4 regions of the Streptomyces sp. NPDC050161 genome follow, and region 1 is predicted to be linked to each of the others. Evidence: riboswitches for the same ligand, from Rfam matches in the RefSeq annotation. Region 1 holds a riboswitch; each other region holds the start of a gene.
The links. A riboswitch is a leader RNA that binds a small molecule or an ion and turns the genes downstream of it on or off. The one in region 1 is predicted to bind cobalamin.

Region 1 (5,880 bases):
AGGCGAACACCCCGCCGCGGTCGATGTCGCCGACCACCACGACCGGCAGCCGCCCGGCCCGCGCGATGCCCATGTTGACGATGTCGGTACGCCGCAGATTGATCTCGGCGGGGCTGCCCGCCCCCTCGCAGATCACCGCGTCATGGGTGCGCCGCAGCTCCTGGAGGCAGTCGGTGACGGTGCCGAGCAGCTGCTCGCGCCGGCCCGCGTACGGCGTGCCCGCGCCGCCGCCGTCCCCGCTGCGGCCGAAGTACCCCTTGGCGCTCATCTCACCCACCGGCCTGCCCAGCAGCACCACTTGGCTGCTGCGGTCGCTGCCCGGCTTGAGCAGCACCGGGTTCATCAACGCGGTCGGCTCGGTCCTGGCAGCCGCGGCCTGCATCGCCTGCGCCCTGCCGATCTCCGCGCCCTGGCGGGTCACGAAGGAATTCAGCGACATGTTCTGCGCCTTGAACGGCGCGACGCGTACGCCCTGCCGCACCAGCCAGCGGCAGATCCCCGCCGTGACCACGCTCTTGCCCGCGTCCGACGTCGTGCCCGCGACCAGCAGGCCGCCGCCGAGCGCCCCGCCCCGCGCGGTGTCCCGCCCGTTCACCCGGTTCTCCTTCCGCGCCGGGAGACCGCGGCGCGCAGCGCGCCCGCGGCCAGCCTCCCGGCGACCGTCGTCGTCAGCGCCAGCACACCCACCCGGCGGGAGAGCCGTACCGCACGCGCGATGTCGGCGGCATCGGCCGGCCGGCCCGCGCCGTTGAGCTGCGGCCGGTGCTCCACCCGCCCGCCGTACGCCAGCGTGCCGCCGAGGCGCACCCCCAGCGCGCCCGCGAATGAGGCTTCCACCGGGCCCGCGTTGGGGCTGGGATGCGCACCGCCGTCCGCCCGCCAGGCGCGTACGGCGGCCCGCCTGTCGGGTGCGGCGAGCACCGTGAGCGCGGCGGTGAGCCGGGAGCCGGGCCAGCCGGCCACGTCGTCGAGCCGGGCCGAAGCCCAGCCGAACTTCAGGTAACGGGGCGACTTGTGGCCCACCATCGCGTCCAGCGTGTTCACGGCACGGAACGCCACCAGACCCGGTACGCCGCCCAGCGCGCCCCAGACGAGCGCGCCCACCACGGCGTCCGAGGTGTTCTCCGCGACCGACTCGACGACCGCGCGCGCCATCTGCGGCCCGTCCAGCGCCTGCGGGTCGCGTCCGCACAGGTGCGGCAGCCGCCGCCGTGCCAGGTCGGTGTCACCGGCCAGCAGCGCGTCGCCGATGGCGCGCGCCTCCCGGCCGAGTGAGGTGCCGCCCAGGACGGCCCAGACGGCCGCCGCGGTCAGCGCCGTGCCGGCCACGGCGCGGGCGGGGCCAGGTGTGCGCGGGCCGCCGCGTACGGCGCGCTCCAGCAGGGCGGCGCCTGCGGCGGCACCGCCCGCGCACAGCACGGCGTGCGCCGCGCCGTATCCACGGTGGTCGCGCCAGAGGCGGGATTCGACGGCGGCGGCGGCCCGGCCGAACGCGGCCACCGGGTGGCCGCGTTCGGGATCGGCGACGATCAGGTCGCCGAGGAAGCCGATGGCCGCGCCGCACGCGTAGCCGGCGTGTTCGGCACGCATCGGATCAGACCGCCGTCACGCCTCGGAGGAACGGGCCGACGGCGGCGGGTGCCGGTGCGTCGTCGCACGAAGATCTCGAACTGCGGCCGGGCATGGCGGTATGTCCTCACTCAGGGTCCGCGCCCTGGCTCGACGTGACGGCGACAAGAGTCTCCTGGCTCCCGGATCGGCGCTTCCCCCGGCCTTCCCGTCCCTGCGGACCCACCCTGCGGGCGGACACGTGCGGACCGTGGCCTTCGTTGGAGGAGCGCTCCCCGGTGACAGTGGCGGGACCGCGCCGGATTCTCACCGGACTTCCTCTTCTGTCGCCGATTGGCTCCGGCAGTCCACCACGCCCCGCGAACGCCGTCAACTCACCCTTGACCTGCGGTGCTCCGCCCCGTCATGAGCTGTGGCACACACCACAGGACGGCCGCAGGGCACACGGACGAGGCGCCCGGCAGCCGCGGGAGTGCGGACCACCGGGCGCCTCGGACGCGCCGTCGTACCGGGCCGCTTCAGGCGGCCACGATCAGGTAGATGCCGTAGGCCACGGCCGCCGCGCACACCGCGAAGGCGGCGTACGCGCCGAACCGCGCCCCGGAACCGGGAGCACCCGCGGCTGCGGCACCCTCCTGCTGCGTCGTGCGCGCCGTACCGACGATGCCGACCGTGAACAGGCCCACGATCCCGACCGTCACCACGAGGGTGACGCCGAAGACCTGGCCGAGAGCTGCCCAGTCGATGCTCATGTTGCGGGTTCCTTAGGTGAGGGCTAGCTGAGAGAAGCGGCCTTGGCGCGCGGGGCGCCGGAGCCGTTCGCGGTGGTGGTGGGACCGGCCGCCTCCTGGGCGGGCACGGTCTGTCCCGCCGGGGGCGGGGTGACGGCCTGGAGGGCCGTGGTGACCACTCCGGCCGGCTCCGGCGCTTCGTTGACGTTGGTGTGGTCGATCGGCTTGCGCCGGGACGCGGCCCAGATGGCGCCGCAGATACCGAGCGCCAGGACGGCGACCGCCGCGACACCCCAGTCGCCCTGGTCGGCGAGGAGCGCGGCACCGGCCGAGACCAGTCCGGCGGCCGGCAGCGTCAGGCACCAGGCCACGACCATCCGGGCGGCCGTCGACCAGCGCACCACGCCGCCCTTGCGGCCCAGACCCGAGCCCATCACCGAGCCCGAGCAGACCTGGGTGGTGGAGAGCGCGAAGCCGAGGTGCGAGGACGCCAGGATGGTGGCGGCGGCGCCGGTCTGGGCGGCGAAGCCCTGCGGCGGCTGGATGTCGGTGATGCCCTTGCCCATCGTGCGGATGATCCGCCAGCCGCCCAGGTACGTGCCGAGGGCGATGGCCAGACCGGCCGATGCGATGACCCACAGCGGCGGGTCGGCGTGCGGGGCGACCACCCCGCCGGTGATCAGCGCGAGCGTGATCACACCCATCGTCTTCTGTGCGTCGTTGGTGCCGTGGGCCAGCGAGACCAGGGCCGCCGAGGCGATCTGTCCCGCGCGGTAGCCCTTGGCGGTCTCCTGCTCGTCGCGGTTGCGGGCCAGCCGGTACGTGAGCCGGGTCGCGGCCATCGCGGCGATACCGGCGACGACCGGGGCGGCCACTGCCGGGATGAGGACCTTCATCACGACGGCCCCGCCGTGCACGCCGTCCGCGCCGACCGACACCAGCGTGGCGCCGATCAGACCGCCGAACAGGGCGTGCGAGGAGCTGGAGGGGAGTCCGGCGAGCCAGGTGAGGAGGTTCCAGACGATCGCGCCGACCAGGCCGGCGAAGATCACTTCAGGTCTGATGCCGGCGCTCTCGTCGATGATCCCGCCGGAGATGGTCTTGGCGACCTCCACCGACAGGAAGGCGCCGACGAGATTCAGCGAAGCCGACATCGCCACCGCGATCTTGGGCTGAAGTGCCCCGGTGGAAATGGTGGTGGCCATCGCGTTGGCCGTGTCGTGGAAGCCGTTCGTAAAGTCGAACACCAAGGCCGTGACGATCACGATCCCGATGAGAAGCGTGATGTGTTCCATTCACCCAGGCAATCAGTTCGATGGTCAGAGACGCTGAGACCGTAGGAAGAACGGATGAACGGAAGGTGAACGTGACCGGGCGCATCGGTGACACCCCCGCACTGTTCACGAGGAGGTGTCCCAGGGGCCACGAGGGCACCATCGGTCGGCCGCTTCCCCGGGCTGTGGCAGCCCCCGTACGGTAGCGCGCAGCGCGCCCTCATCCACGCACCCGGAGGCTCTCGTGACGGATCGCCGTGACTCCTCGCCGCTGCCGGGAGCGGATCCCGTGCCGCCGGGCCGTGTGCCGTCCGGCGCGCCGGACCGGGACGCACTCGCGGACGCCTGGGACGCGCTCGTCGCCACGGCGCGCCGCACCGTCACCGACGGCCTCGTCGTCGGCACGTCGGGAAACGTCTCGGTACGCGTCGGTGACCTGGTCCTGGTCACCCCCAGCGGTGTCCCCTACGACCGGCTCGGCCCCGGCGACCTCACCGCGGTCGGCACCGACGGCCGCCCGGCACTCGGCACCCTGCGGCCCACCAGCGAACTCCCCATGCACCTCGCGCTCTACCGCGCCACCACGGCGGCGGCGATCGTGCACACCCACGCCCCGCACGCCACGGCCGTCTCCACCCTGGTCCCCGAACTCCCGCCGGTCCACTACATGACGGCCGCGCTCGGCGGCCCCGTCCGCGTCGCCCCGTACGCGCTCTACGGCAGCGAGGAACTCGCCGCGAACATGCTCGACGCGCTGCGCGACCGCACCGCCTGCCTGCTGCAGAACCACGGCACCATGGCGTACGGCGCGAGCCTCGGCGAGGCCCTGGACCGCACCGCCCAACTGGAGTGGATGTGCCGCGTCTGGCTCGCCGCGTCCTCCGTGCCGGGGCTGACCCCGGCCCTGCTGCCGGACGACCGGCTCGACGAGGCCGGGCGGAAGCTGCGCGGCTACGGTCAGCGGACCGACGGCTGACCGACGGCTGACCGACGGCTGGAGCTGAGCGGCCAGGACCGAGCGGCGGGCGCCTCGGATGCGCCGCTCGGCCCGTCACCCGCCCGCGTCCGCCCGCTGGCCGTGCCCGCCGTCCCTTCGCACACTGAGCAGATGCGCCTGGGTACTGCGGCGGCCGTGGCCGCCACCACCGTGATCGGTGCCGGGGCCGCCGCGGTGGCGGTCGGCCGGTACGCCGGCGACGCCGTCCTGAAGCCGTCATCCGACCAGCCCTTCCCCGGCGACTCCCGCCTCACGGTGCACTCCGTCACCGACGGCCGGGTCACCCTCACCCGCAGCCTGGCGTCCCTGCGGCCCGGCACCTACGGCCTCACCGGCGGCGGCTGCCACGCCGTCGTCGGCCCCGTCGTGCACCACACCCCGCACCCCGCCGACACCGTCGTACGGCGCCTGGAGCGGGTCACCCACGGCACGCTCGCCCCGGGCCTCCGGATGCGGCTGACCCCGCAGGTGCACATCGGCAACCCCCGCGACGCGCTCGGCCTGCACTGCGCCGACGTCGACATTCCCGGCGAACTGGGTGCCCTGCCCGCGTGGTTCGTCCCCGGCGTCCGCGAGACCTGGGTCATCACCGTGCACGGCCTGGGGACCACCCGCGAGCACCCGATGGTCGTCCTGCCGTTCCTGCGCCGCAGGCAGCTCCCGGTGCTCGACCTCGCCTACCGCAACGACGTCGGCGCCCCGCCGACCGCCGACCGCGTGCAGCACCTCGGCGACACCGAATGGCGCGACCTGGACGCGGCGATCCGCTACGCGATCCGGTACGGCGCCCGCGACGTGGTCCTGCACGGCTGGTCGACCGGCGCCACGATGGCGCTGCGGGCCGCCGCCAACTCCGCGCTGCGCGGCCGTATCCGCGGCCTCGTCCTCGATTCGCCGGTACTCGACCGCCACGCGACCGTCCGCGCGCTGGCCGCCGCCCGCAGGGTGCCGCGCGCCCTGCTGCCACTGGCCGTCCGGGCCGCCGAGGGCCACACGGGACTGCCCGTCGACCGCCCTGCCGATGCCTTCGACCCCGCGGCGCTGACCGTCCCCACCCTGCTCTTCCACGGCCCGGACGACACGCTCGCGCCGTGGGCCGCCTCCCGCGCCTTCGCCGCCCGCCGCCCGGAACTGATCACCTTTCACCCGGTGCCGCACGCCCCGCACGCCGCGATGTGGAACGCCGACCCGGCGCGCTACGAAGAGGCGATGCGCCGCTTCCTCACCCCGCTGATGTGACCCGCACCGGCCGGCCGGGCGCCGCCGCCGGCCGGTGACGCGGGGGCGTACGGGGGGACAACTCCCCACA
Region 2 (5,880 bases), on a different contig from region 1:
CGCCGTAAGCGTCCCGCATCTCCAGATGGACGGCTGACCGCTCAGCCACGCGGAGAAGGTCGGCAAAGCTAGTCAAGCTCTGCGACATCAAGCGCCTCCCTGAGAAGCGGGATCATCCGCTTCGGTACCCGGATCACTGCTTCGTGGCCCGGGACCGCAACATCCAACGAGCATTCGCTCGTGGTCCCCTCGTCCGCCTTCCACCCTTGGAAGAGGAGATCCTTTGTGTCCTCATCGACCCACACGGCCGGAGGGCCGTGATCCCCGGACTCTGGATCTTTACCGACGAACCGCAGTGCCATGACAACCTCCGCCGTCGAGCGCGTTGCGTCTGGTTGCACAACCCTCACTCTCCGGAGCAGCCCGGGTCAAGCGGGCTGCTCCGGGGACATCCCGGCGGTCTGGAGGCTTTGCGGTACCCGGCAGCGCCCCACTACGTCCACGTGGCCACGGACGCGAGCCCTCTCAGCCCTCCCCCTCCAGGTCCCCCTCCGTCTCCAGGAATGCCTCGCGGAGGGCGGCCAGGGTCTGGGCGTCCGGCTTTTCCCACATGCCGCGGGATTCGGCTTCGAGGAGGCGTTCGGCGATGCCGTGGAGGGCCCAGGGGTTGGCTTCCTGGAGGAAGGTGCGGTTTTCCGGGTCCAGGACGTAGGTCTGGGCGAGCTTGTCGTACATCCAGTCGGCGACCACGCCCGTGGTGGCGTCGTAGCCGAAGAGGTAGTCGACGGTGGCGGCGAGTTCGAAGGCGCCCTTGTAGCCGTGGCGGCGCATCGCCTCGATCCAGCGGGGGTTGACGACGCGGGCGCGGAAGACCCGGGAGGTCTCCTCGACGAGGGAGCGGGTGCGGACCGTCTCGGGGCGGGTGGAGTCGCCGATGTACGCCTCGGGGGCCTTGCCCTTGAGTGCCTTGACGGTGGCGACCATGCCGCCGTGGTACTGGAAGTAGTCGTCGGAGTCGGCGATGTCGTGTTCGCGGGTGTCGGTGTTCTTGGCGGCGACGGCGATCCGCTTGTAGGCCGTTTCCATCTCGTCGCGGGCCGGGCGGCCTTCGAGACCGCGGCCGTAGGCGTAGCCGCCCCAGACGGTGTAGACCTCGGCGAGGTCGGCGTCGGTGCGCCAGTCGCGGGAGTCGATGAGCTGGAGGAGGCCCGCGCCGTATGTGCCGGGGCGGGAGCCGAAGATGCGGGTGGTGGCGCGGCGTTCGTCGCCGTGGGCGGCGAGGTCGGCCTGGGCGTGGGCGCGGATGTAGTTCTCCGACGCCGGCTCGTCCAGCCCGGCCGCGAGCCGTACGGCGTCGTCCAGGAGGCCGATGACGTGCGGGAACGCGTCGCGGAAGAAGCCGGAGATGCGGAGCGTGACGTCGATGCGGGGGCGGCCGAGCTCGGCGGCGGGGATGGCCTCCAGGCCGGTGACGCGGCGGGATGCGTCGTCCCAGACCGGGCGGACACCCAGCAGGGCGAGCGCCTCGGCCACGTCGTCGCCCGAGGTGCGCATGGCGCTGGTGCCCCAGAGGGAGAGGCCGACGGAGGTGGGCCAGTCGCCGTTGTCGGAGCGGTAGCGCTCCAGGAGGGAGTCGGCCAGCGCCTGGCCGGTCTCCCAGGCGAGGCGGGACGGGACGGCCTTCGGGTCGACGGAGTAGAAGTTACGACCGGTCGGGAGGACGTTGACCAGGCCGCGGAGGGGGGAGCCCGACGGGCCCGCGGGGACGAAGCCGCCGTTGAGCGCATGGACGGCGTGGGCGATCTCGTCGGTGGTGCCGGCCAGGCGGGGGACGACCTCCTGGGCCGCGAAGGCGAGGATGGCGGTGACCGGTTCCCGCTGGGCGGGCGGGAGTTCGGCACTCACGCGCTCCGCAGCGGCCGGATCCCAGGCGGCGTCCTCCATCGCCTGGACGAGGGCGCGGGCGCGCTCCTCGGTGTCATCGGCGGCGGTGCGGGTCGCCGCGGACTCGTCGAGGCCGAGTGCCTCGCGCAGGCCGGGGAGGGCGGAGGTGCCGCCCCAGATCTGGCGGGCGCGGAGGATGGCGAGGACGAGGTTGACGCGGGCCGCGCCGGTGGGGGCGCCGCCCAGGACGTGCAGGCCGTCGCGGATCTGGGCGTCCTTGACCTCACACAGCCAGCCGTCGACGTGCAGCAGGAAGTCGTCGAAGCCGTCGTCGTCCGGGCGGGCTTCGAGGCCGAGGTCGTGGTCGAGCTTGGCGGCCTGGATGAGGGTCCAGATCTGCGCGCGGATGGCGGGCAGCTTGGCCGGGTCCATGGCGGAGATCGCGGCGTACTCGTCGAGGAGCTGTTCCAGGCGGGCGATGTCGCCGTACGACTCCGCGCGGGCCATCGGCGGGACGAGGTGGTCGACGAGGGTGGCGTGGACCCGGCGCTTGGCCTGGGTGCCCTCGCCGGGGTCGTTGACCAGGAAGGGGTAGATGAGGGGGAGGTCGCCGAGTGCGGCATCCGGGCCGCAGGCGGCGGACAGGCCGGCGTTCTTGCCGGGCAGCCACTCCAGGTTGCCGTGCTTGCCGAGGTGGACCATGGCGTCGGCGCCGAAGCCGCCGTCGTCGGCGGACGCGGCGATCCAGCGGTAGGCCGCCAGGTAGTGGTGCGAGGGCGGCAGATCGGGGTCGTGGTAGATCGCGATCGGGTTCTCGCCGAAGCCGCGCGGCGGCTGGATGAGGACGAGGAGATTGCCGCGGCGCAGGGCGGCGAGGACGATGTCGCCCTCGGGGTCGCGCCCCGGCTCGCCGACGTGGCTGCGGTCCAGGAACATCTCGCCGGGCGGCGGGCCCCAGTGCTGCTCGACGGAGTCGCGCAGCTCCTGCGGGAGCGTGGCGTACCAGCGCTTGTAGTCGGCGGCCGGGATGCGGACGGGGTTGCGGGCCAGCTGCTCCTCGGTGAGCCATTCCTGGTCGTGGCCGCCGGCCTCGATCAGGGCGTAGATCAGCTCGTCGCCGTCGCCCGACGCCAGTCCCGGTACCTCTTCGGTGCCGAAGTCGTAGCCCTCGTCGCGCAGTCGGCGCAGCAGGGCCACGGCCGATGCGGGGGTGTCGAGGCCGACGGCGTTGCCGATGCGGGAGTGCTTGGTGGGGTACGCGGACAGGACCAGCGCGAGGCGCTTGTCGGCGGCCGGGATGTGGCGCAGGCGGGCGTGCCGGACCGCGATGCCGGCGACCCGGGCGGCGCGCTCGGGGTCGGCGGCGTAGGTCGGCAGGCCGTCCTCGTCGATCTCCTTGAAGGAGAACGGGACGGTGATCAGGCGGCCGTCGAACTCCGGGACCGCGATCTGGGTGGCGGCGTCGAGCGGGGACAGGCCCTCGTCGTTCTCCTCCCAGGCGGCGCGGGTGCCGGTCAGGCACAGGGCCTGGAGGATCGGGACGTCCAGTCCTGCCAGCGCGCCCGCGTCCCAGGACTCGTCGTCGCCGCCCGCGGACGCCTCGGCGGGCTTGGTGCCGCCGGCGGCCAGGACGGTGGTGACGATGGCGTCGGCCGGGCGCAGCGCGTCGATCAGCTCGGGCTCGGGCGCCCGCAGCGAGGCGACGAAGAGCGGCAGCGGACGCCCGCCTGCCTGCTCGATCTGCGCGCACAGGGCGTCGACGAAGCCGGTGTTGCCGCTCATGTGGTGGGCGCGGTAGTAGAGCACCGCGACCAGCGGGCCTGCGACGTCCGTACGGGCGTCGGGGCGCTCCAGCTCTCCCCAGGACGGGGCGGGCTCCGGCGGCTCGAAGCCGTGGCCGGTCAGCAGGACCGTGTCGGACAGGAAGCGGGCGAGCTGGCCGAGGTTGGCGGGGCCGCCGTGCGCGAGGTAGGCGTGCGCCTCGGCCGCGATGCCGACCGGGACCGTGGACGCCTCCATCAGCTGCGCGTCGGGGGCCTGTTCGCCGGTGAGGACGACGACCGGGCGGTGCTGGCCTGCGGCGAGCAGCACCTCCAGGCCCTCTTCCCAGGCGCGGATGCCGCCCAGGAGACGCACGACGACGAGGTCGGTGCCCTCCAGCAGCGCGGGCAGCTCACCGACGTCGAGCCGGGCGGGGTTGGCGAGCCGGAACGGCACGGGACCGGTGGCAGCGCGAGCGCTGAGCAGGTCGGTGTCGGATGTCGACAGCAGCAGAAGCATGCGAGCGCAGGGCCTTCCTCGGGGTGTCCGCGCCCCGGGTGGGTCGTAGAGACGGCGGGAGTTCCTGGCTCGCCCGGAGGGTGTCCGGGTTCACAGTGGCGGGACCGCGCCGGATTCTCACCGGGCTTCCTCCCTGGCGCCGTCGCTGGCGTCCGGTGGGCCAGCTGACCCACCGACCTGCATAGTAAGGGCTGCGCCCGACGCGCGGGAGGCCGCATCCGCACCGGCCGTCCGCCCCCTCCCCCGGCGGCCCGGCTCACGACCTGGCCCGCACCCGACGTCGGTATGCTCGCCGCCATGCCGCCCTCCCCCTCCCTCCGGCCCCACCGGGCCACGACGCCGCCGCGCGACCGCGGTGACGCCTGCCCGGGAGCGCTGCGGCTGCACCCGGCGGCGGACGGGGCGCTGGCCCGAGTCCGGGTACCGGCCGGGGAGTTGATGGCCCGTCAGGCGGCGGCCCTCGCGGACGCGGCCGAGCGGCTCGGGGACGGCCGGATCTCCCTCACCTCGCGCGGCAACGCCGAACTGCGCGGCCTGTCCGACGGCTGCGGCCAGGAGCTGGCCGCGCTGCTGTCGGACGCCGGGCTGCTGCCCTCCGCCCGCCACGAACGCGTCCGCAACATCCTCGCCTCACCGCTCGCGGGCCTCGACCGCCGCACCCCCGCTGACGTGCGGCGCTGGGCCGGGGAGCTGGACGGGCTGCTGTGCGCGAGCGACGTCGCGCCGCAGCTGTCGGGCCGTTTCCTCTTCGTCCTGGACGACGGCAGGGGCGATGTGGCGGCGCTCGGCGGCGATGTGACCTTGGTCGCAGAAGCCACCGGGCCGGACGGGACGACCGGCGGCGCCCTCCTCTTCCTGGGCGCCCCCGACGACTTCCCGGACACCGCCGACGGCTCCCCCGCCGCCCTGCGGATCGCAGGACCCGACGTGCCGCGGGCCGCGCTCGCCGCCGCCGAGCACTTCCTGGCGGCGGCGGAAGGCACCGGCGCCTGGCGGGTCCGCGACCTGCCGGCCGACCGGCTGCCGACCGTCCGCGAGACCGGCGAGCGGCTGCGGGCGGCCGGCGTCGCCGCCGCGTACGTGCCGCCGGGCGACGTACCCGCGTACCGCGAGGCACCGTCGTACGGGGAGGCCGCCGCGCCCGGCATCGTCGAAGGGCCCGGCGGCTCGGCGCTCAGCGTGCCGGCGCCGCTGGGCCGGCTGACCTGCGCCCAGTGGCGGCTGCTGACCGACGTGGCGGCCACCGACGGCGACGGCACGCTGCGCCTGACCCCCTGGCGCGGGGTGATCGTCCCCGGCCTCGCGCCCGCCACCGCCGCGCGGCGGCTCCCGGAACTTGCCGCCGCCGGACTGATCACCGACCCCGCCTCCCCCTGGCACCGGATCGGCGCCTGCACCGGCCGCCCCGGCTGCGCCAAGTCCCTGACGGACGTACGGGCGGACGCCGCGGCAGCCGTCGCGGCCGGTGCCACCGGGGCCGATGGGCCGCTGCCCGTCCAGTGGTCCGGCTGCGCGCGCCGCTGCGGCCACCCGCACGGCACCTGGATCGACGTCCTGGCCACCGGCGACGGCTACCGGGTGTCCGTCGTACGGCCCGGGGCACCACCGGCGCCGGTCGCATCCGGCGCCACCGCGCGGCAGGCGGCCGACGCCGTCGCCACCGCCAGGGCCGCGGCCTCCCAGCCTCCGTCGCGCCACTGACCGCGCCCACCCGCCGTTTGCCACCCACCCACCACCGACCCACCACACCGAGGGCACCGTGTTCGACTACGAGAA
Region 3 (5,880 bases), on a different contig from region 1:
CAGCAAGGCGGCGACGGCGATCCCGGAACCGGACACCAGCCAGGCGCGCACCCCCCACCGCTCCGGCCGGTAACGGGTGCGCACCGTACGGCGCCCGCCCAGCCACAACCCGGCCAGCGCCGCGGCGAGCCCCACGAGTAGCAGCGGCAGCCCGAGACCCGCACCCGCGTCGGCCAGCAGCCCGTACGTCCCCACGCAGACCCCGAGCAGCCCGCCCAGGGTCAGGACGGTGGTGGTGTGCCGTACCGCGCGCGGCACATGAGCGGTGCGGCCGTAGCCACGCGCGTCCATCGCCGCGGCCAGCGCGACCGACCGCTCCAGCGCGCCCTCCAGCACCGGCAGGCCCACCTGGAGGAGCGCCGCGACCCCGCGGTCGGGACGGCCGCGCAGCCGGCGGGCGGCCCGCAGCCGCTGCACATCGGCGACCAGATTCGGCGCGAAGGTCATCGCGACGACCACCGCGACCCCCGCCTCGTACAGCGCGCCGGGCAGCGACTTCAGCAGCCGCGCCGGATTCGCCAGCGCATTGGCCGCGCCGACGCAGATGAGCAGCGTGGCCAGCTTCAGACCGTCGTACAGCGCGAAGACCATGCCCTCGGCGGTGACCCGGCCACCGATGCGCACCCCCTTCGCCCAGTCGGGCAGCGGCAGTTCGGGCAGCGTCACCAGCGTGTGCGTCCCCGGAATCGGCGAACCGAGCAGGAAGGCGAAGACCAGCCGGATACCGAGCACCAGCAGCCCCAGCTTCACGAACGCCCCGTAGGAACGGGCCCAGGGCGCATCCGTACGGCGCACCGCGACGACGTAACCCGCGACGCCGACCAGCAGGCACAGCAGCAGCGGATTGGTGGTGCGGGACGCGGCGGTCGCAAGACCGAGCGCCCACAGCCACCACGCGCCCGCGTGCAGGGCCGTGCTGCGGGTCGCCTGCGGGGCGCTCATCCGCGCCGGCGGCGTGCCTGCCACCCGGCGGCCACACCCAGCACGACGACGACGCCGATCCCGCCGAGCAGCCCGGCGGAAGGACCACCGCCGTCCCCGCCCCCGTCCGCGCCCGCAGCCGGCTTCCCCGACGACGGCGACGCACCGGCCGACGCACCCGACCCGCTCACCTGCTCCGCGCACCCCGCCTTCGGATAGTCAGCGACGCCGCACAGCAGCCCGTGCGCGTCGTACCGGAGAGACGTGGCCACCGCCGCCAGCGCGTCACCCGCCGACGCGTCATCGGGCACCCGGGCACACTCCTCGCGCGGCTTCGGCGGCTGCTCGCCCTTCGGCGCATCCGCCGCCGTACCGAAATCGATGACGACCCCGACCCGCTTCGTGCCGTCCTTCGCCGGCGTACCGGCACACAGCGCCTTGAAACCGGCCGCGGGACGTGGCTTGCCCGCGGCGGCCGAGTCCGTGCTGACGGTGAAGCGGAAACCGGTGACGGCGCCGTCGGCCGGACGCATCGTGGCCGGGCCCTGCGTGGCGTACGCCCAGGACCCGCCGTCACCGTCCCAGAAAGACCAGTAGCGGTACTCCTGCGCCTGGGCGGGGCCCGCGCCCAGACCGGTCACGGCCGCCGCGAGCAGCAGGGCACAGGCGAGGCGCGTACGCCGCATCACAGCCCGCGCTTCCGTCGGCCGCTGATCAGGAAGCCGATACCGGCACCCACGGCGAGACCGATCACGATCACCCACCACACGTTGAAGCCGCCGTCCGACCCGGTGTCCTTCGGATCCTTGGCGGGCGACACGGACTGCCCGTCACCGGCCGGCTTCGGGCCCGTCGCGTTGAGCCCCGCGACCAGGTCCTTGCCGCCGAAGTCCCGCGGGTCGGCGCCGGTCGCGTGCGCGGCGAACACCAGCTGCGCGTACGCCGCAGGGCCGCCCGTCTTCGCCCACGGCGCGCCGTTCTTCTCCAGCCACGCCAGCGGTTCGCGGGCCGCCGCGCGGTGCCCGCCGGCGGCCAGCGCCACCACCGCGTCGGCGGTGTTGCCCACGTCGGGCTGCTTCTCCGCCCCCGGCATCGCGGACGGCAGGTGCTGCCCGTTCTTGCCGAGCTGCGCCACGAGGTAGGCGTCCGCGCCTTCCGCGGCCTCCTCACGGTCCGCCGCACCGGCCTTCCCGCCGTCCTCGCAGGACGGCGCCGCAGGTGCGCCGGCGTCCTTGCCCGCCGGGCCGACGACGAAGCCCTTGCCCAGGGCGCCGGTCGCCGCGGCCGCCGACGCGTCCGCGTTCGCCGCCGCGCCCTTGAGCTGGAAGGTGAACGCGCCCCGCTCGCCCTCCTTCACGTCACAGCCGAGCCGGAAGGTGAGCAGCCCCTCGTACGGAGACCTGCCGCCCTTCGTCACCGACTCGGGACGCTCACCGGCCGCGGTCAGCGCGCCGATCACCACGGACGTGGAGTTGGCGTCGCTCGGCGAACCGGCCGTCGAAGGCCAGCCGCCGTCGTCGTTCTGCACCGACTTCAGCCAGCCCACCGCCTTGTGCACGGCCTCGTCGTGCCCGCCGAGCGCGGCCAGCGCCTGCACGGCAGCCGCCGTCTGGTTGGTGTCCCGCATCGTCTTGGCGTCACACGCCTTCGCCGGGTCCGCGCGGAACGCGGCGAAGGCGCCGTCCGCGCACTGCTGCCCCGCCAGCCAGTCCACGGCGGACGCGGCAGGACGCACCCCCACCGTGTGCTGGGCAAGCAGCGCGAGCGACTGCCGCCACACCCCGTCGTACTGCGCGTCCCCGGAGCCGTACAGGCCCGCGGGCAGCTTCTTCGGGGCGGGCGGCGGCGAGTCGGCGAACGCGGCCGGGGCGGCGGTGCCCAGCACGGCGGCAGCCGCCAGCGCGGCGGCCACACGGCGCGCCAGGACGGCGAAGGAGGGGGCCATGGGGGCCATCGGTCGGTGCCTCTCGGTCGGTTCGCAGCGGTGGTGGTCGGGCACGCCCTACGCAGCCACGCTCGGCCGGCCGCCGCGTCGGCGGCCGTGGTGACCGTACGCGGTGGCACCGGGCTCAGCTCCGTATACCTCGACGGTGCCGCGCACCGGCCGGCCGCGGGCGGCGGATCCGGTGGCGGGAGCCTTGGTGTGCCCCACCGGGTGCTCCGGCTCGTACGGGCTCCGTGCGGCGCGCGCGTGCTTGCGGCGCGCGGGACGGGCCCGCCCTGACGGTTGCGGGTCAGCGCCGGATTTCCACCGGCTTCCCCCGATCGGGCACGGATGAAGTTATCCGCACACTTTAGCGGGCGGTCGCCACGGCAGGGCCAGCGGCGGCCCGCCGGGACCGGGCCCGCGGGCCGCCGCCCCGGTCACATCGCGCGAAACCGCACCGGGTCGGCGCCCGGCAGCTGCTCGGCCCGCCCGAGCTTCACCAGACGGCGCAGATGTGCCTCGGCCTCGGACACCGCGATGTTCCGGGAGCCGTGCGGGATCTGCTCCCAGGGCCGGTTCCACTCCATGGCCACCGCCAGCTGCCAGAGGGTCAGCGGTTCGCCGAGCAGGGCGTGGATCCCGTCGAGCCGTTCCTCGTGGTGCGCGATCAGCTCCCTGGCGCGGCCCGCGGCGTCGGTGAACGCGTACTGATGGGCGGGCAGCACCTCGGCGGGCGCGAGGCGGGCGACCCGCTCCAGGGAGGCGAGGTAGTCGCCGAGGGGGTCTGCCCAGTTGGAGGGGCGCCGGGAGCCAGGGGGATTGCCGGTGCCCGTCGCGTCGTCCGGCTCCTCGTACAGGCCGATGTGCGGGGTGATGCCGGGCAGCAGGTGGTCGCCGGAGAACAGCCGCCCGAAGCCGTCCGCCGGGCCCTGCGGCGCGCCAGGGGCGGCCTGCCCCGGGTGGGCCTCCTCCAGGTGCAGGCAGACGTGGCCCGGCGTGTGGCCCGGTGTCCACAGGGCGCGCAGCCTGCGGCCCGGCAGGTCGAGCAGCTCGCCGGGGGCGATCGGGCGGTCGGGCAGCGCGGGGCTGCGGCCGGGCAGCGCGCGGGTGCCGGACTTCCTGGCGCGGGCCGCGCGCAGCGGCGCCAGGTGGTCGTCGGGGGCGCCGGACGCGGTGAGCTTCGCGGTCAGGTAGTCGAGCCAGCGGCCCGGTTCGGCCTCGCGGGTGCGGCGGACCACGTCCGTGTCCGCCTCGTGCATCGCGATCCAGGCGCCGGACGCCTCCCGTACGGCGGCGGAGAGGCCGTGGTGGTCGGGGTGGTGGTGGGTGATCAGGACGCCGTGCAGGTCGGGGACGGCGAAGCCGCAGGCCGCGACGCCGGCGACGAGGGTGTCCCAGGAGTCCGGGTCGTCCCAGCCGGTGTCGACGAGTACCGGGCCGCGGTCGGTCTCCAGGAGGTGGACGAGGGTGTGCCCGAGCGGGTTGTCGGGGATGGGGACGGCGATGCTCCACACGCCGCCCCTGTGGTCGGTCACCTGCGTCATCCGGTCCCCTTTCGGCGCAGCCAGGCGGCCCACTATAACTAGAACCGGTTTCAGTGCGGCGTGAAGTGGCCTTCTGCCGGGCCGGAGTTGGTGACCGTGGAACGGCCGTTACGGGCGGCGCGGAGGGATTCGGCCCTCGCCGTGGACTCCTCCCGGGGGAGGTGGTATCAGTTTCTGATGCAGCGTCAGGAACCGGCGGGAGCAGCAGTTCCGGTCGGCCAAGGCGGCCAAGGCGGCCCATCCGCGGGAGGCGGCAGCGATGAGCGACCTCGTCGAGTACGGAAAGCTCTACATCGGTGGTGAGCTGGTCGATCCGGCAGGACGCGACACGATCGAGGTGGTCTCACCCCACACCGAACAGGTCATCGGCCGCGTCCCGCACGCCTCGCGGGCCGACGTCGACCGCGCGGTGACCGCGGCCCGCACCTCCTTCGACTCCGGGGTCTGGGCGAACGCCCCGCTCGACGAACGGATCGCGGTGATCACCCGGATCAAGGACGCCTTCGCGGTCCGCAGCGAGGAGATCGCCAAGGTCATCAGCGCCGAGAACGGCACCCCCCTCACGTCCGGGATCATGGTGCAGTCGCTCGCCGCGATGCTGGTCTGGGACGCCGCCCTGAAGGTCGCCGCCGACCACCCCTTCGAGGAACGCCGCGACGGCATACTCGGGCCGCTGCTGATCCGCCGGGAGCCGGCGGGAGTGGTCGCCGCCGTGGTCCCCTGGAACGTCCCGCAGTTCACCGCGGCGGCCAAACTCGCGCCCGCCCTGCTGGCCGGCTGCTCGGTGATCCTCAAGGTCTCGCCCGAAACGCCGCTCGACGCGTACCTGCTCGCCGAGATCGCCACCGAAGCGGGGCTGCCCGACGGCGTGCTGTCGATCCTGCCCGCCGACCGCGAGGTCAGCGAGTACCTCGTCGGGCACCCCGGCGTCGACAAGGTGTCGTTCACCGGATCGGTCGCCGCCGGGCGCCGCGTCATGGAGGTCGCCGCCCGCAACCTCAGCCGCGTCACGCTGGAACTGGGCGGCAAATCCGCCGCCGTCATCCTCCCGGACGCCGACCTGGACGCGGCCGTCGCCGGCATCGTGCCGTTCGCCTGGATGATCAACGGCCAGGCGTGCGTGGCCCAGACGCGGATCCTCGCACCGCGCTCCCGCTACGACGAGATCGCCGAACGGTTCGCCGCCGCCGCCGACGCGCTGACCATCGGCGACCCGCTGGACCCGGCCACCGAACTCGGCCCGCTGGTCGCCCGCCGCCAGCAGCAGCGCTCCCTCGACTACATCGCACTCGGACAGCAGGAAGGCGCCAAAGTCCTTGCGGGCGGCGGCAAACCGGCCGGACAGCCGACAGGCTGGTACGTCGAGCCGACGCTCTTCGGCGACGTCGGCAACTCCATGCGGATCGCCCGCGAGGAGATCTTCGGCCCGGTCATCTGCCTGCTGCCGTACGAGGACGAGGCGCAGGCGGTCCGCATCGCCAACGACTC
Region 4 (5,880 bases), on a different contig from region 1:
CCAGCGAGGTGCGGACCTCGGCCCAGCCGCGGGTCTTCAGGCCGCAGTCCGGATTGACCCACAGCCGCTCGGGGGGAATGGCCCCAAGTCCCTTGCGCAGCAGCGCGGTCACCTCGTCGGTGTCCGGGATGCGGGGCGAGTGGATGTCGTAGACGCCGGGCCCGGCCTCGCGCGGGTAGCCGTGTGCGGCCAGTTCGCGGGCGACCTGCATGTGGGAGCGGGCGGCTTCGAGGCTGATGACGTCCGCGTCGAGGTCGTCGATGGCCTGGACGATGTCGCCGAACTCCGCGTAGCACATGTGGGTGTGGATCTGGGTGTCGGGGCGCACCCCGCCGGTGGTCAGCCGGAACGCCTCGGTGGACCAGGCCAGGTAGGCGGCGCGGTCAGCGGCCCGCAGCGGCAGCGTCTCGCGCAGCGCGGGCTCGTCGACCTGGATCACCGAGGTGCCGTTCGCCTCCAGGTCGTTCACCTCGTCGCGCAGTGCCAGCGCCACCTGGCGTGCGGTGTCGCCGAGCGGCTGGTCGTCGCGGACGAAGGACCAGGCGAGCATGGTGACAGGGCCGGTGAGCATGCCCTTGACCGGCCGGTCGGTGACCGACTGGGCGTACGTCGTCCACCGGACCGTCATCGGCTCGGGCCGCGAGATGTCGCCGGCCAGGATCGGCGGCCTGACGTAGCGGGTGCCGTAGGACTGGACCCAGCCGTGCCGGGTGGCGAGGTAGCCGGTGAGCTGCTCGGCGAAGTACTGGACCATGTCGTTGCGTTCCGGCTCGCCGTGCACCAGGACGTCGATCCCGGCCTTCTCCTGGAAGGCCAGTACCTCGCGGATCTCCGTCGCGATCCGCTCCTCGTACGCGGCGGAGTCGATCCGCCCGGCGCGCAGGTCGGCGCGGGCCGTGCGCAACTCGGCGGTCTGCGGGAACGAGCCGATGGTGGTGGTCGGCAGCAGCGGAAGCCCGAGGTGGGAGCGCTGGGCGGCGGCACGGTCGGGGTACGGCGCCGAGCGGTGGACGTCCGCGTCGGTGACGGCGGCGGCGCGGGCGCGTACGGCCGGGTCGTGGGTGAGGGCGGAGTGGGCCCGGGAGGACAGGTCGGCGCGGTTCGCGGCGAGTTCGGCGGCGATGGTGTCGGTGCCCTGCGACAGGCCCCGTGCCAGCGTCACCAGCTCCGCGGTCTTCTGTTTGGCGAAGGCCAGCCAGCGGACGATCTGCGGGTCGATGTCGCGTTCGGCGGCGGCGTCGAGCGGCACGTGCAGGAGGGAGCAGGACGCGGCCACGTCGACCCGGTCGGCGAGGCCGAGCAGGGTGCCGAGGGTGGACAGCGACTTCTCCAGGTCGTTGATCCAGATGTTGCGGCCGTTGACCACTCCGGCCACCAGGCGCTTGCCGGGCAGCCCGCCGACGGCCGCCAGCGCGTCGAGGTTGGCAGCCGCCGCGTCGGTGAAGTCGAGCGCCAGGCCGTCCACCGGCGCCTTGGCCAGGACGGGCAGGGCGTCTCCCAGGCGGTCGAAGTAGGAGGCGACCAGCAGCTTCGGGCGGTCGGTGAGCGCACCCAGATCGCGGTAGGCGCGGGCGGCTGCGTTCAGTTCGGCCGGCGTGCGGTCCTGCACCAGGGCCGGCTCGTCCAGCTGCACCCAGTCGGCGCCCGCGGCCCGCAGGTCACCGAGCACCTCGGCGTAGACGGGCAGCAGCCGGTCGAGCAGGGTCAGCGGCTCGAAGCCGGCGTCGACGCCGGGCGCGGGCTTGGCCAGCAGCAGATAAGTGACCGGGCCGACCAGGACCGGGCGCCCGGTCAGGCCCAGCGCGGCGGCCTCCTTGAACTCGGCGACCTGCCGCGTGGAGTCCGCGGCGAAGACCGTATCGGGCCCCAACTCCGGCACCAGATAGTGGTAGTTGGTGTCGAACCACTTGGTCATCTCCAGCGGCGCCACCTCCTGGTTGCCGCGGGCCATCGCGAAGTAGACGTCAATGGGGCATCCCCTGCTCGAACGAAGCTGAGAGCTTGGGGAAAGGTCGGCGGCCACCGCGCCCCGGTGGCGGGCGGGGATCGCGCCGACCATGACGCTGGTGTCCAGCACGTGGTCGTAGTACGAGAAGTCGCCGGTGGGCACCTCGTCGATGCCGGCGTCGGCCAGCTGCTGCCAGTGGTGGCGGCGCAGCCCGGCCGCCGTGCCGCGCAGCGCGTCGGCGCTGACCTGGCCCTTCCAGTAGCCCTCGATGGCCTTCTTCAGTTCCCGGTGCTGACCCTGGCGGGGGTAGCCGTGCACGGTGGCCCGTGCTGCCGCGGCTGCGGACTTGCTGGTCACGGAACTCTCCTTCGCGAGTGTCTCTCCATGCGACCCCGGTGTGGTCACGGGCGCGAAGGGTGCCGAACCCGGCGGACGGCGCCCAACGCGCCTGTGCCCGCCTGATTACGTACGCCGACCCGCCCACGAGGTCACCGGGATCACCGCGCACGAGGCCGCGCGCGGGCAGTGGCAGGTCTTCGGACTCACGGGCACGTCTGCCTCGGGCAGACACCTACTGGCCGTCGCTTCCCGGCCCCGTTCGGGGCCAGTGCGTATGACGGCGGTCGTTCCCGTTCACCGCTGCGGGGCAGTCCCGGATTCCCACCGGGTTCCCTCTTGCGACGCGCCTGCCTGGCGGACAGGGCGAACCAGCTGCACCGCCCAGCCTATGGGCTCGGCCGGGGATCCGGACAGTGCCGATCAGATGCCGGAACGTGAGGTGGGACACCCGCTGCCCGGCAGCAGTCCGACGAGCAGGCCGGCCAGTGCCGCGGCGGTGCCGGTGGCGACCACCGCGGGCCAGCCGCCCGCCGCCCAGGCCAGCGTCCCGCACAGCGACCCGAGGGCGATCCCCAGGAAACGGAAGGTGAAGTAGAGGGTGTTGAGACGGTTGTGGATGGCCGGTTCGAGGGTGAACAGGGCCGCCTGACAGGCCGCTTGGCTGCCCCAGACACCGACGTCCAGGACGATCACCCCGGCGGTCAGCCACCACAGATCGCCGCCGCCCGGCAGCAGGAGCAGCCAGCCCGCGATGACCAGGCCGAGCAGGGCGGCCAGCGCGCCGCGGCGGCCGATGCGGTCGGCCAGCCGCCCGGCGTACGGGGAGGCGAGCGCGCTGGCCGCGGCCACCAGGCCGAACAGACCGATCCCGGTCGGGCCCAGCCGGAAGTGCTGCTGGAGCAGGAACGTCAGCGTCGTCCAGAAGGCGCCGAACGCGATCCCCACCAGCGCCCCGGAGACCGTGATCAGCCGGACCAGCGGGAGGGTGCGGAAGAGCCGCGGGAGTGAGGCGAGCGTGGCGCGGTAGGGGGCGGTGCCGGTCGCCGGGACGGACGGCAGCGCCCGCCGCAGCACGAGGACGAGCAGCAGGGTGAGCACACAGGAACAGCCGTACACGGCGCGCCACCCGGCGAGTTCGGCGAAGGAACCGGAGTAGGCGCGGGAGGCGAGCACCCCCACCAGCAGCCCGCCCTGCACGGTGCCGATGATGCGCCCGCGGCCCGTGCCCGGCTTGCCGGCCCCGCCGTCCGCCCGGTCGGCCAGGGCCACCGCGAGCGGCGTGACCAGCTGCGGGACCGGCGACAGCAGGCCCACGGCGAAGCTCGCGACGATCAGGCACCACACCGAAGGGGACACCGCGCACACGGCGAGCGCCAGGGCGGAGGCCGTGCCCAGCCAGAGGATCAGCCGCCGCCTGTCGTGACTGTCGCCCGCAGGTACCAGCAGCAAGATGCCCGCCGCGTACCCGAGTTGGGTGGCGGTGGGGACGGCCCCGAGAGTGTCGGGATCCGCGCCCAGGGATGCAGCCACCGCGCCCAGCAGCGGCTGGTTGAGATAGACGTTGGCCGCCGTGACGGCGCTGGTGGCCGCCAGCAGCCAGATCAGCGCCCGGCCCGGCCCGGGGATCCCGGGCGCGGGCAACGCCGCCGTGCCGCCGCCGCGACGGAAGCGGGGCCGGTACCTGACAGGGGGAGGGGAGGAGGAATCGCTCACATGACCCGACGCTAAGCCGCCGCCTCCCGGCATACTTTCGTTGTCCTGCCATCGTCTGTCGAGAATGTGCCATGTACGGAAAGAGCGAGCACCGCGACGACTACCAGCACGTTCCGAGGCCGCTCGCCGCGATGGCACGCGACCTCCCCGACGGCCATCACATCCCGCCGCACCACCACCGGCGCGCCCAGCTGATCTACGGCACCACCGGGGCCATCACCGTCGCCACCGACTACGGCCTGTGGGTGGCACCCGCCACCCGCGGTGTCTGGATCCCGGCCGGCCTGACCCACGCGATGACCTGCGCGGGCGCCGTCGCCATGCGCACCCTCTACCTCCTGCCGCAGGCCGTCGGACAGCTGCCGAAGACCCCCACCGTCGTCGCGGTCTCCCCGCTGCTGCGCGAACTCATCGACGAGGCGACCCGCATCCCCCTCGTGTACGACCGCGACGGCAGGGACGGCAAGGTCATGGAGCTGCTGTTGCTCCAGCTCGTCCCGCACCCGGTCCCCGCGCTGCACCTGCCGGCGCCTGACGACCCCCGGCTCGACGCGCTCTGCGAGGCGATCAGGCGGGATCCGGGCGACCGCTGGACGACCGCGGACGCCGCGGCCGTCGCCCACCTGAGCCCGCGCACCCTGCACCGCAGGTTCACCGCGGCGACGGGGATGAGCCCGGCCCACTGGGTGCAGCAGGCCAGGCTCGTCCGCGCGGTCACCCTGCTCGCCACGGGCACCCCGGTCACGGCCGTCGCCGCCCGCCTCGGCTACGCCACCCCCAGCGCCTTCACCGCGATGTTCCGCCGCGCCCTCGGCACCACCCCCACGGCCTACTTCGCCGACCGCGCGGGCCGGGCAGCCGCCGACGGGCCGGGCGACCGCTGACCGGGCCGGGCGACCGCTGACGGCGGCCTCCGCGAAAATCGTTGGTGCCTTCGTCGGCGGCCGGGCTACGGTGAAGCCGTTCCGCACGGAGGCCGCCATCCGGCCGCCGTGCCAGGCCGTGAACGGACCAGGAGGTGTGACCGATGACTGTGGTGACAACGGGCGCTGCCCGTACCCGGAAGAGCATCAGTTCCGCTTCCGTGGCCTCCGGCTGAGACTTCGACCCTTTCCTTCCCCCGCGTCGCGCGGGGTGCCGGGGCCGCCCTTGTGAAGGGTTTCCCTTGAATTTCCTGTCTGCTTCACCGGACACGCCGGCCCGCACGCTGTCTTCGTACGGCTGGGACGACGGATTCGCGCAGAGTTTCCTCCCCCACGCCGGGCAGGGGTACGTGCCCGGCCGCATCATCCGCGTGGACCGCGGGCGGGTGGACGCCGTCGTGGCCGACGGCGACGGCGTCCGCACCGTCCTCGCCGACACCGCGCTGGTGGCGACCGGCGACCCGATGCGGGTGCCGTGCACCGGCGACTGGGCGCTGATCGACCTGGAGAACGGCCTGAGCGGCGAGCATGTCGACGGTGTCGTACGGGAGTTGCTGCCCCGGCGGACGGCGTTCGTGCGGTCCACCTCGTCGAAGCGCTCCGAGGGCCAGGTGCTGGCCGCGAACGTCGACACCATCGTCATCTGCGTCTCCCTCGCGGACCAGATGGACCTCGGGCGCATCGAGCGGTTCCTGTCGCTCGCGCTGTCCGGATCCGGCGCGCAGGAGACCGGCGGCCACCGGGAACTGTCCTGGGAAGGCGGCGCCCAGCCCTTGGTCGTGCTCACCAAGACGGACCTCGTCGACGATCCGGACGGTGTCGGGCACCTCGTCGCCGACGCCGCGGGCACCGCACCGGGCGTGCAGGTCCTGGCCGTCAGCGCCGAGACGGGCGAGGGGGTCGACGTGCTGGCCGCCGTGCTGTCCGGCGGCACGTCGGTGCTGGTGGGACGGTCGG

Region 2: another riboswitch for cobalamin. It lies ahead of cobN (cobaltochelatase subunit CobN); the one in region 1 lies ahead of ACIBK8_RS12705 (cobalamin biosynthesis protein).
Region 3: another riboswitch for cobalamin. It lies ahead of ACIBK8_RS33975 (prenyltransferase/squalene oxidase repeat-containing protein); the one in region 1 lies ahead of ACIBK8_RS12705 (cobalamin biosynthesis protein).
Region 4: another riboswitch for cobalamin. It lies ahead of metE (5-methyltetrahydropteroyltriglutamate--homocysteine S-methyltransferase); the one in region 1 lies ahead of ACIBK8_RS12705 (cobalamin biosynthesis protein).

What each region holds. Positions count from the first base shown of each region.
Region 1 is NZ_JBITJM010000006.1:65,286-71,165, reverse strand. Features, by position in the region: gene ACIBK8_RS12710 (cobyric acid synthase) at 1-595, opposite strand, end outside; gene ACIBK8_RS12705 (cobalamin biosynthesis protein) at 592-1,590, opposite strand; cobalamin riboswitch at 1,738-1,892, opposite strand; gene ACIBK8_RS12700 (hypothetical protein) at 2,088-2,321, opposite strand; gene ACIBK8_RS12695 (anion permease) at 2,345-3,595, opposite strand; gene ACIBK8_RS12690 (class II aldolase/adducin family protein) at 3,864-4,550, shown strand; gene ACIBK8_RS12685 (alpha/beta hydrolase) at 4,683-5,810, shown strand.
Region 2 is NZ_JBITJM010000013.1:163,208-169,087, forward strand. Features, by position in the region: gene ACIBK8_RS22180 (DUF6879 family protein) at 1-88, opposite strand, end outside; gene cobN (cobaltochelatase subunit CobN) at 466-4,104, opposite strand; cobalamin riboswitch at 4,142-4,277, opposite strand; gene cobG (precorrin-3B synthase) at 4,402-5,805, shown strand; gene ACIBK8_RS22195 (precorrin-8X methylmutase) at 5,864-5,880, shown strand, end outside.
Region 3 is NZ_JBITJM010000035.1:24,453-30,332, forward strand. Features, by position in the region: gene ACIBK8_RS33965 (CbiQ family ECF transporter T component) at 1-942, opposite strand, end outside; gene ACIBK8_RS33970 (SCO2322 family protein) at 939-1,607, opposite strand; gene ACIBK8_RS33975 (prenyltransferase/squalene oxidase repeat-containing protein) at 1,607-2,875, opposite strand; cobalamin riboswitch at 3,054-3,221, opposite strand; gene ACIBK8_RS33980 (MBL fold metallo-hydrolase) at 3,286-4,392, opposite strand; gene ACIBK8_RS33985 (aldehyde dehydrogenase) at 4,652-5,880, shown strand, end outside.
Region 4 is NZ_JBITJM010000040.1:13,898-19,777, forward strand. Features, by position in the region: gene metE (5-methyltetrahydropteroyltriglutamate--homocysteine S-methyltransferase) at 1-2,305, opposite strand, end outside; cobalamin riboswitch at 2,475-2,658, opposite strand; gene ACIBK8_RS34795 (MFS transporter) at 2,708-4,000, opposite strand; gene ACIBK8_RS34800 (helix-turn-helix domain-containing protein) at 4,072-4,884, shown strand; gene rsgA (ribosome small subunit-dependent GTPase A) at 5,166-5,880, shown strand, end outside.